2 regions of the Arthrobacter sp. MDT2-16 genome follow, and region 2 is predicted to be linked to the other one. Evidence: riboswitches for the same ligand, from Rfam matches in the RefSeq annotation. Region 2 holds a riboswitch; the other holds the start of a gene.

Region 1 (3,914 bases), on a different contig from region 2:
CCGTTTCTCCCCGCCGGAGAGCGTGAACGGGTTGGCCTGCAGCAGGTGCGTGAGGCGCAGCCGCTCGGCGACGCTCGCGGTGCGCGTCGCCTCGGCGATGCCGGCCTGCCGCGGCCCGAACGCGAGCTCGTCCGCGACGGTCGCGGTGAGGAACTGGTGCTCGGGTTCCTGGAAGACGGTCCCGATGCGCCGCACCAGCTGGGCCGAGCGCCAGCGGAACGGATCGCTCCCGGCCGTTCCCGCCAGGAGCGGTGAGGCGTCGAGCCGCCCGGCGCGCGGGCGCAGCAGGCCCCCGAGCGTCAGCGCGGCCGTGGACTTCCCGGCGCCGTTGGGCCCGGTGATGCCCAGGGCCTCCCCGGCCCGCACCGTCAGGTCGAGATCCTCGACGGCGGCAGGGCCGCGCCGCGTCCGGGCGACGCCCAGGCCGTGCGCTGACAGGAGCACGCCGTCGCCGAAGCCGGAGCTCCCGGGCATCGTCCCGCCGACAGCGGGCTGCCACCCCGGCACCCAGACCCCTGCCGCGGCGAGGCGCGTGCGGGTGCCCTCCTGGACGAGGACGGTGGCGGGGGGACCGTCGGCGAGGACCCCGCCGGCGGCGTCGAGCACGATCACGCGGTCCACGACGTCCGCCCAGACGGCCACGCGGTGCTCGACGACCACGAGCGTGGCGCCCGTGCGCTCGAGGACGCGCACCACGGCGTCGCGGACCTCCAGGACGCCGTCGGGATCCAGGTTCGCGGTGGGTTCGTCCAGCAGGAGCAGTCCGGGTTCCATCGCGAGGACCGCGGCGAGCGCGAGGCGCTGTTTCTGCCCGCCGGACAGGGCGGTGGTGGGGTGGTCGAGCGGGAGGTCGAGGCCCACGTCGTCGAGCGCGCGTCCCACGCGCCGCCAGATCTCCTCACGGGGCACGGCGAGGTTCTCGGCGGCGAAGGCCACCTCGTCGCCCACGCGGGCGAGGACCACCTGCGTCTCGGGATCCTGCAGGACCAGCCCGGCCCGCCCCCGCGACGCGGCGGGGTGCGTGCCGTCGAGCAGGAGCTCGCCCTCCTGCTCCCCCTCGTCCTGGCTTCCGAGCAGGCCCGCCAGGCCGTGCAGGACGGTGGACTTGCCCGCACCGGAAGCACCGAGGAGCAGCACGCGCTCGCCGGGCTGGATCTCGAGGTCGAGGTGGCGCGCGGCGAAGGCCCTGCGGCCGGCGTGACGCCACCCCCATCCCCGGGTGCGGATGTGCACCGCGCCCGGGGACGGCGCATTCGCTGGTGTCACACGTCCGCCGTACGCCCGGCCGCGAAGGCGGACAGCACGCCCGTCCTCGCGAGGCCGCGCATGGCCAGCCATGAGAGCAGGCCCGCGATGACGACGCCGGAGATGCTCGCGAACAGCGTGTAGAGGAGCTTGAACTCGATGCTCCACAGCGCGTTGTAGAGGATGTTCTCGCTGATGGCGAGCGCCAGGCCCGCACCGAGCCCGGCGAGGAGCGCGACCGGGAGGTTCCACTTCCGGTAGAGGAAGAGCAGGAAGACCAGTTCCGCCCCGATGCCCTGGATGGCCCCGGAGAGCAGCACGCTCACCCCCCACTGGGTCCCGATGAGCGCGGAGACCACCGAGGCCAGCACCTCGCAGTAGATGGCCGCGCCGGGCTTCCGGATGATCAGCCCGCCGAGCACGCCCGCGATGAGCCAGCCGCCCGAGTACAGGCCTGCGAGCGGCGGGAAACCGGCGGTGAGGACGCTGATGCCGGAGTAACCGGCGGACCACGCGAAGAACAGGACGCCGACGGCGACCGCGATGACCGAGGCCACCACGATGTCGACGACGCGCCACTGCCGCGTCGACGCCGGGGCGCCCCTGAGGGATGTTGACGATGCCATGGGAATTCCTCCTGGGATACAGGAGGGGAGAGTGTCGGGCGTCGACGCAGCGATACCCGTGCACTCTGAGAACTCGACTCCCTTCGCCGGTACTAGCCGGATCAGGTTCGAGGGTCTGCGGCGGTCCGCACTCTCAGCGCCCGGCCCGGCAGCATGCTGCCGATCGGCGCTCCCCTGTCGTGTGTTGCTTGAGCGTTCCCGATCCTACACCGGCGCGGCGGTGTCCCGCCGATCGTGCCTGCGATCGGGTGCGGAGCACGACTAGGCTAGGCGCAGGACTATTCGGACCAGAAGGAGAAACCATGAACGTGGTGTTCAAACTGCTCGGCGTCGGCCTCAGCGCGGGTGCGGGCTTCGTCGGGACCAAGCTCGTCGACTTCCTGTGGGAGAAGATCACGGGCGAGGCCCCGCCGAAGAGCAAGGACGGGCTGGAGAACACCCTGCGCTCGGCGCTCGTGTTCGCCATCATCTCGGGGGCCGTGAGCACCACCATCCAGGTGCTCACCAACCGCTCCACGCAGAAGGCGATCGCCCGGTACTCGAAGACCCGCGACCTGACCTGACCCGGTCCGGCCTTCCGCCGGTCGGAGGAGGTCGAAGGGAGGAGGGGCGTCCCTCCTCCCTTTTTCGTGGCATCCCGCGGCCGGTCCCCCGATCAGTCCGCGCCCTCGATGCGCAGCCCGGGTGTCACGGCCTGCAGGATGCGGTGCAGGCTCATGGCGATGGCGGCCGCGGCGCCGAAGGGCACGTCCGGGGTGGAGGAGTCGTACGCCGCGGCCGCGAGGGCCCGCAGGCTGTCCTCGGCGGCCTGGAGCGTGGCGGCGTCGTCCTCCTCCACCGTCCACAGGTCGAGCACGTCACCGACGGCGGTGAACGAGCGCTGGAGGGCCGGCCGGACGGCCCTTGGGATGGGGTGCTCCCTGGACGTCCCGTGCAGGGCGTCCTGCAGCATGTTCGTGATATTCAGCGTGTGGGCGGCGACCACCTCGAGGACCTCCACGTGCTGGTGGTCGCGGCGGACGTCGCGCGGGTGGAAGCGGCGCCGCACGTTGCCCTTCCGGCTCTCGTCCGCGTACTGCAGGGCGTCGCGCGCGTTCCGGGCGGACGCCATGAGGTCGTCCCGGCGCTCCGACCAGCGGGGGTCGTCCGCGGCCCAGTCCGTCTCGAGGGCCTCGCCCATCTCCTGCAGCTGCCGGGCCGCCGTCCTGCGGAGCCGGCTCATCTGCCCCACGGCGTCATTCAGGTTCAGTGGCGGCAGGATCAGCGCGCTCACCGCGACCCCCACGCCCACCCCCACCACGGTCTGCACGAGGTAGCCGAGCGAGTACCCGAGGTTGTCGTTGCCGATGACGAGGACGAACAGCCCGGCGGACGCGATGCCGGACCCACCGCCCGCCGTCCTCCGCAGGGCGCCTCCCAGGAGCACGCCCGCTCCGACGACGAAGGCGATCGTCGCCCAGTTCGGATCCCCTGCCCAGACCGCCACGTAGGCCAGGACGATCCCGATCGTGAGACCGACGACCGTCTGCAGTCCCGACTTCAGCGACCCGGCGACGGTGGGGTAGATCGCGAGCAGGGCGCCCAGCGGTGCGTAGTACGGGTACCGGGAGGCCTCCCCGGGGATGGCCAGCGCAAGGGTCCAGGCGACGGCCGCGGCAAGCGCGGCCTTGGCGGCGAGGAGGAGCTGGGGACTGACCGCCGCGGAGCGCAGGCGGTCCTTCAGGTCGTCGTCGAAACGGGCGGCGAGGACACCCCGGCCGGATGTGCTCCTGTTCTTGGCCATCCCCGCAGTATGGCAGCCGGACCTGAGAACGCCCCTGCTGCAGCGACCCCGGGAACGGAGTCGCCTCCCGGTGACGACCGGCCCCTTACTACTCAGGGATGACGCGCGGGGTCGTCTTCCTTCCTAGGCTTGGAGGGTCGCAGACCGTCGGCCGAAGGAGGAGACATGCGCTTCGTCCACAGCAGGGCCCTCTGGTTCCTAACCACCCTGCTCGTGCTGATGCCGGTCCTCGTGATCGCGCACACCGAGACCGGGCGTGC
Region 2 (3,914 bases):
AGAATCCGCGACAGTCACGAGCAGGTGCAGCAGGTCCCGCGCGGAGGCTTCCTTGTCCCGCACCTGGATCATCGTGGCACCGCCGGCCACGGCCTCGGCCGCGACTGTCGCGACCGATCGTGGGCTGCACTGCGCCGTATCAGTCACCAGGTACAGCGGCAGGTGCTGGCTGAGGTCCGCCCTGAAGCCCTGGCGGATCATCGTGCGGAGCCCGATGCTTCGACGGAACGGAGGTCCAGCCTCATGATGACGTCGTCAGGTGTGAGGCCTGCAAGCATGTCGAGGAAGCTCACCGCGAAGCTCCCCGGGCCGTGTGCCTGCGCCGCAGCCTGCTCCGCTGCAATGGTGTAAGCACCGGTGGCTGCTGTCGCGGCCAACACTGCATCATCGGTCAGCGACGCGAAAGCGGCCATCACCGCACCCAACGCGCACCCGCCACCCGTGACACGGGTCAGGAGGGAGTTCCCATTGGCTGCAGCGACCATCTGTCCGTCCGGTCCGACAAACAGATCGACCGCACCGGATACCGCCACCGCCGACCCGGACGAGGCAGCCAACTGCCTGGCGGCCTCGAGAGCGGAGGCGGGCTCTTCGGTTGAATCCACTCCCCGGCCCCCGGTTCCTACCCCGGCCAGAGCCAGGATCTCCGACGCGTTGCCGCGGATGATGCTCGGGCGGTGGGTGACAAGCTGATGGGCCAAGTGTGTGCGGACGGTCAGAGATCCGATTGCCACCGGATCGAGGACCCATGGGGTGCCGGCGGTATCGGCGGCCTGCACGGCCTCGACCATCGCGGCCCGCTGCTCCTGCCCTGGGGTGCCCAGATTGACCAGGAGCCCCGATGCTACGGAGGCGAATTGCCCGGCCTCCTCCGGTATGTCCACCATCGCCGGAGCTGCCCCTAGGGCGAGCAGCACATTGGCGGTGAAGTTGGTCACCACCGCGTTGGTGATGATCTGCACCAGAGGGCTCCGGGCCCTCGACTCCTCGAGCAGTGCGGCACAATCCGATGATGTATAGCGAATAGCCATCCGCGACATCCCTTCGCTAGTTCGAACTAGATCAGGTTCAACGGGTATCGATTCTCAGCTGCACCATTGGCGGGCAGCACCCCGTGTCACTACTGCCACCCTAGCGTTTCCCCGCACAACGCATGGAACAGCAGCCACTTGTGGAAAGGCGCGTGGCTCCCGTCGGAGCCAGCCGGAGCACCAAGGCCCCGGCGCTGCCATGATCGTCTGAATCCACCCCGTCCCGCCGATCCGGCCGACCCTCCTCCAGCCGGCCAGGGTTAGTGTGGAGGTAGTGACACGGGGTGCCGGTTCCCACCGGCTGAGATGACACCCGTTGAACCTGATCCAGTTCGTACTGGCGAAGGGATGTCCTCCCGGCCCCTGCGGGTGTCGGTTCCGCATTCTGTCGCCCTGAAGCCAGGGAAGTCCCTTCATGCAACTCAGAGAACAGGTCGTGTTAATCACCGGTGGCGGCCGCGGACTCGGCTCCAGCATCGTCGATGCCTTCGCCGCCGAAGGCGCACGGGTGGTGATCAACTACCGCGTCAGCCACGACAGCGCCCAGGAACGCGCAACTCGTATCGGTTCGTCACGGGCTGTAGCGCTGGAAGCTGATGTCACCGATCCCGAACAGGTACGCGCCATGCTCGAACACGCGCAGCAACACTTCGGAGCCCCGATCACCACCGTGGTCAACAACGCGCTAGCGCCCTTCTCCTTCAACGGAGACGCCCGCCCGTATGCAGCTGAGATTGATTGGGATGCGTTCGAAGCCCAGTTCTCCGGAAGTGTCCGAGGAGCCCTGAACACAATCCAAGCCGCTCTGCCCGGAATGCGGGAACAAGGGTTCGGGCGGGTCATCAACATCGGCACCAACTTGTTCCAGAACCCTGTGGTGCCCTACCACGACTACACCGCGGCGAAAGCGGCCCTGCTCTCGCTGACCCGGACTCTGGCCAAGGACCTGGGCCAGCACGATGTCACGGTGAACATGGTCTCTGGCGGCCTGCTGCGCACCACCGATGCCAGCGCAGCCACCCCCGAGGAGGTGTTCGACCTCATCGCGTCCTCCACCCCGCTGGGACGTGTCACCACACCGCAGGAATTCGCGGACACGGTCCTTTTCTTCGCCTCTCCCTGGGCCCGGGCGATCACCGGGCAGAACCTGGTGGTCGACGGGGGCCTCGTCATGGACTGACCCCGGAAACAACCCGGGCCGCACAGGTCTCGGAGCATCAGTGAGCCCATGAAGCGCCCACGATCAGGTTGCCAGCCGAGCGACCTGTCGCGTGCCTGGTCGGTACACCGTCGCACATCCACCGAACCGACCAGGTCCGGCCGAGGCGGTCGGCATTCGGCTTGTGCTCCTGACACCTCGTCGCACCGTCCGGGACTCCCGGAACGATGCGGGGATCGGGAACGCAGGTGATCGCCCATCACAGGAGGCGAGGGCAGGAGCAGCGGCGTTCCTCGAATCAACAGGCTCAGGGGTGGTTCCAGTGCAACGAAGAACATAGGGCCATCCCCTACAGGACCTCGGCGTCGGGACCTCAGAGGTCTTCCGAGAAGACCCGGTCTGATCCACGGATGAGGTACGAGTCGAGGTCGGGGGCGGCGAGTGTCCTGCCGGCGGTGGGCAGTCCGCAGCCGATGATGAGGCCTCCACTGCCATCTGAATGTGGCTCGGCGACATCGCCGGGCTGGTTACGGTCTTCCTCACTGCGTTCACGGTCGTATGGGCATACGAGTTCCGTCTTCATCCGGCTGCTGCCCAGCAGGTCCGGCACCGCCTGGCATGAGCTCACCCCTGGACGGGCTCGGCCCGACACTCGACCTGCCCGAACGCCTCGCCGCGATCGTTCCTCAGCGCCCACGCCCCCAACACGCCCGCCCGCTAGGCGATCCCGCACTGGGAGGCAGGACCAGGTGGTGCTGCGATGACTGGCTGAAACCGCTGATCTCGTATGGGACATAAGGAGCGCTTCTGAGCGTTCCCGATTCAGGTGGGGGACCAGTGTGTAGCAGCAGTGAGTACAGCGGTAGCGGCGAGTGTGGCGCGCACTGTGTTCGCGGTCGTCCAATGGTGGCTGTAAACGTTCCAGAAAGTTGAACCGTCTCGTTCGAGTCGCCTGTTGAGTGGGACATTGACTGTCATCGTTACGATGGTGCTCGCCAGGGATGCCCCCGCGATGACCAGTTCGATGGTGTTTCCTCGGGGTGCTGCGGTTATGGCGGAACCGGTGGCTGCCAGGGCGGCGACTCCGAACATCACGATGAAGGGTCCGCGTTCTGCTTTCCTGTTGATCTGGATCATTGCGGCGGTGGCACCTTCATCGTCGAGGCGTCGTAGCGCGGGAATGACCATTGCGGAGAAAGCTGCGTACACGCCGCCAAGAAGACCTGCGCCCACGACTGTGGCGACCTGGATCACGACCAACCTCCGGCTTCGACGGTGCGTTGCGCGTAGGTCTGCAGTGATGAAGGCTGACGGTCGAGGAGGACCTGGATTCCGTCAGTGAGTGAAGCGTTGCGGCCGTCGAGGATGTCCGTGAAGAGGTGTGCCAGAGGTTCGGCTTCTTGGGCTGGTATCCCGTCGGCGGCGAGATCCTCCACGAAGGTCGGAACATCGACCGATTCAAAGGTCACCGGCCTGCGACATGCCTCAGCGAGGATTTCAGCTGCTTGCGCGAAGGTCAGCAGCTCCGGCCCCGATAGCTCGTACGTGGCATCGAGTGGGGCCGATCGGGTAAGGGCCAGCACCGCGGCGTCGGCGACGTCGTCCAGATCGACAAATGCTTCTGGTACATCAGGTGCTGGCAGCCGCAGCCGACCGCGACGAACGGGTCCAGAGAGGAAATGCTCGGAGAAATTCTGCTGGAACCAGGAACAGCGCAGCACTGT

Evidence for each region. A riboswitch is a leader RNA that binds a small molecule or an ion and turns the genes downstream of it on or off. The one in region 2 is predicted to bind thiamine pyrophosphate.
Region 1: linked by a shared signal. The riboswitch ahead of ACX80N_RS02665 (ECF transporter S component) and the one ahead of ACX80N_RS14370 (3-oxoacyl-ACP reductase) in region 2 are both predicted to bind thiamine pyrophosphate.

What each region holds. Positions count from the first base shown of each region.
Region 1 is NZ_JBTNDP010000001.1:549,771-553,684, forward strand. Features, by position in the region: gene ACX80N_RS02660 (ABC transporter ATP-binding protein) at 1-1,266, opposite strand, end outside; gene ACX80N_RS02665 (ECF transporter S component) at 1,263-1,871, opposite strand; TPP riboswitch at 1,933-2,057, opposite strand; gene ACX80N_RS02670 (DUF4235 domain-containing protein) at 2,174-2,434, shown strand; gene ACX80N_RS02675 (FUSC family protein) at 2,527-3,654, opposite strand; gene ACX80N_RS02680 (hypothetical protein) at 3,820-3,914, shown strand, end outside.
Region 2 is NZ_JBTNDP010000008.1:124,575-128,488, forward strand. Features, by position in the region: gene thiE (thiamine phosphate synthase) at 1-201, opposite strand, end outside; gene thiM (hydroxyethylthiazole kinase) at 198-1,040, opposite strand; TPP riboswitch at 1,023-1,125, opposite strand; TPP riboswitch at 1,302-1,397, shown strand; gene ACX80N_RS14370 (3-oxoacyl-ACP reductase) at 1,447-2,211, shown strand; gene ACX80N_RS14375 (anthrone oxygenase family protein) at 3,013-3,444, opposite strand; gene ACX80N_RS14380 (SDR family oxidoreductase) at 3,441-3,914, opposite strand, start outside.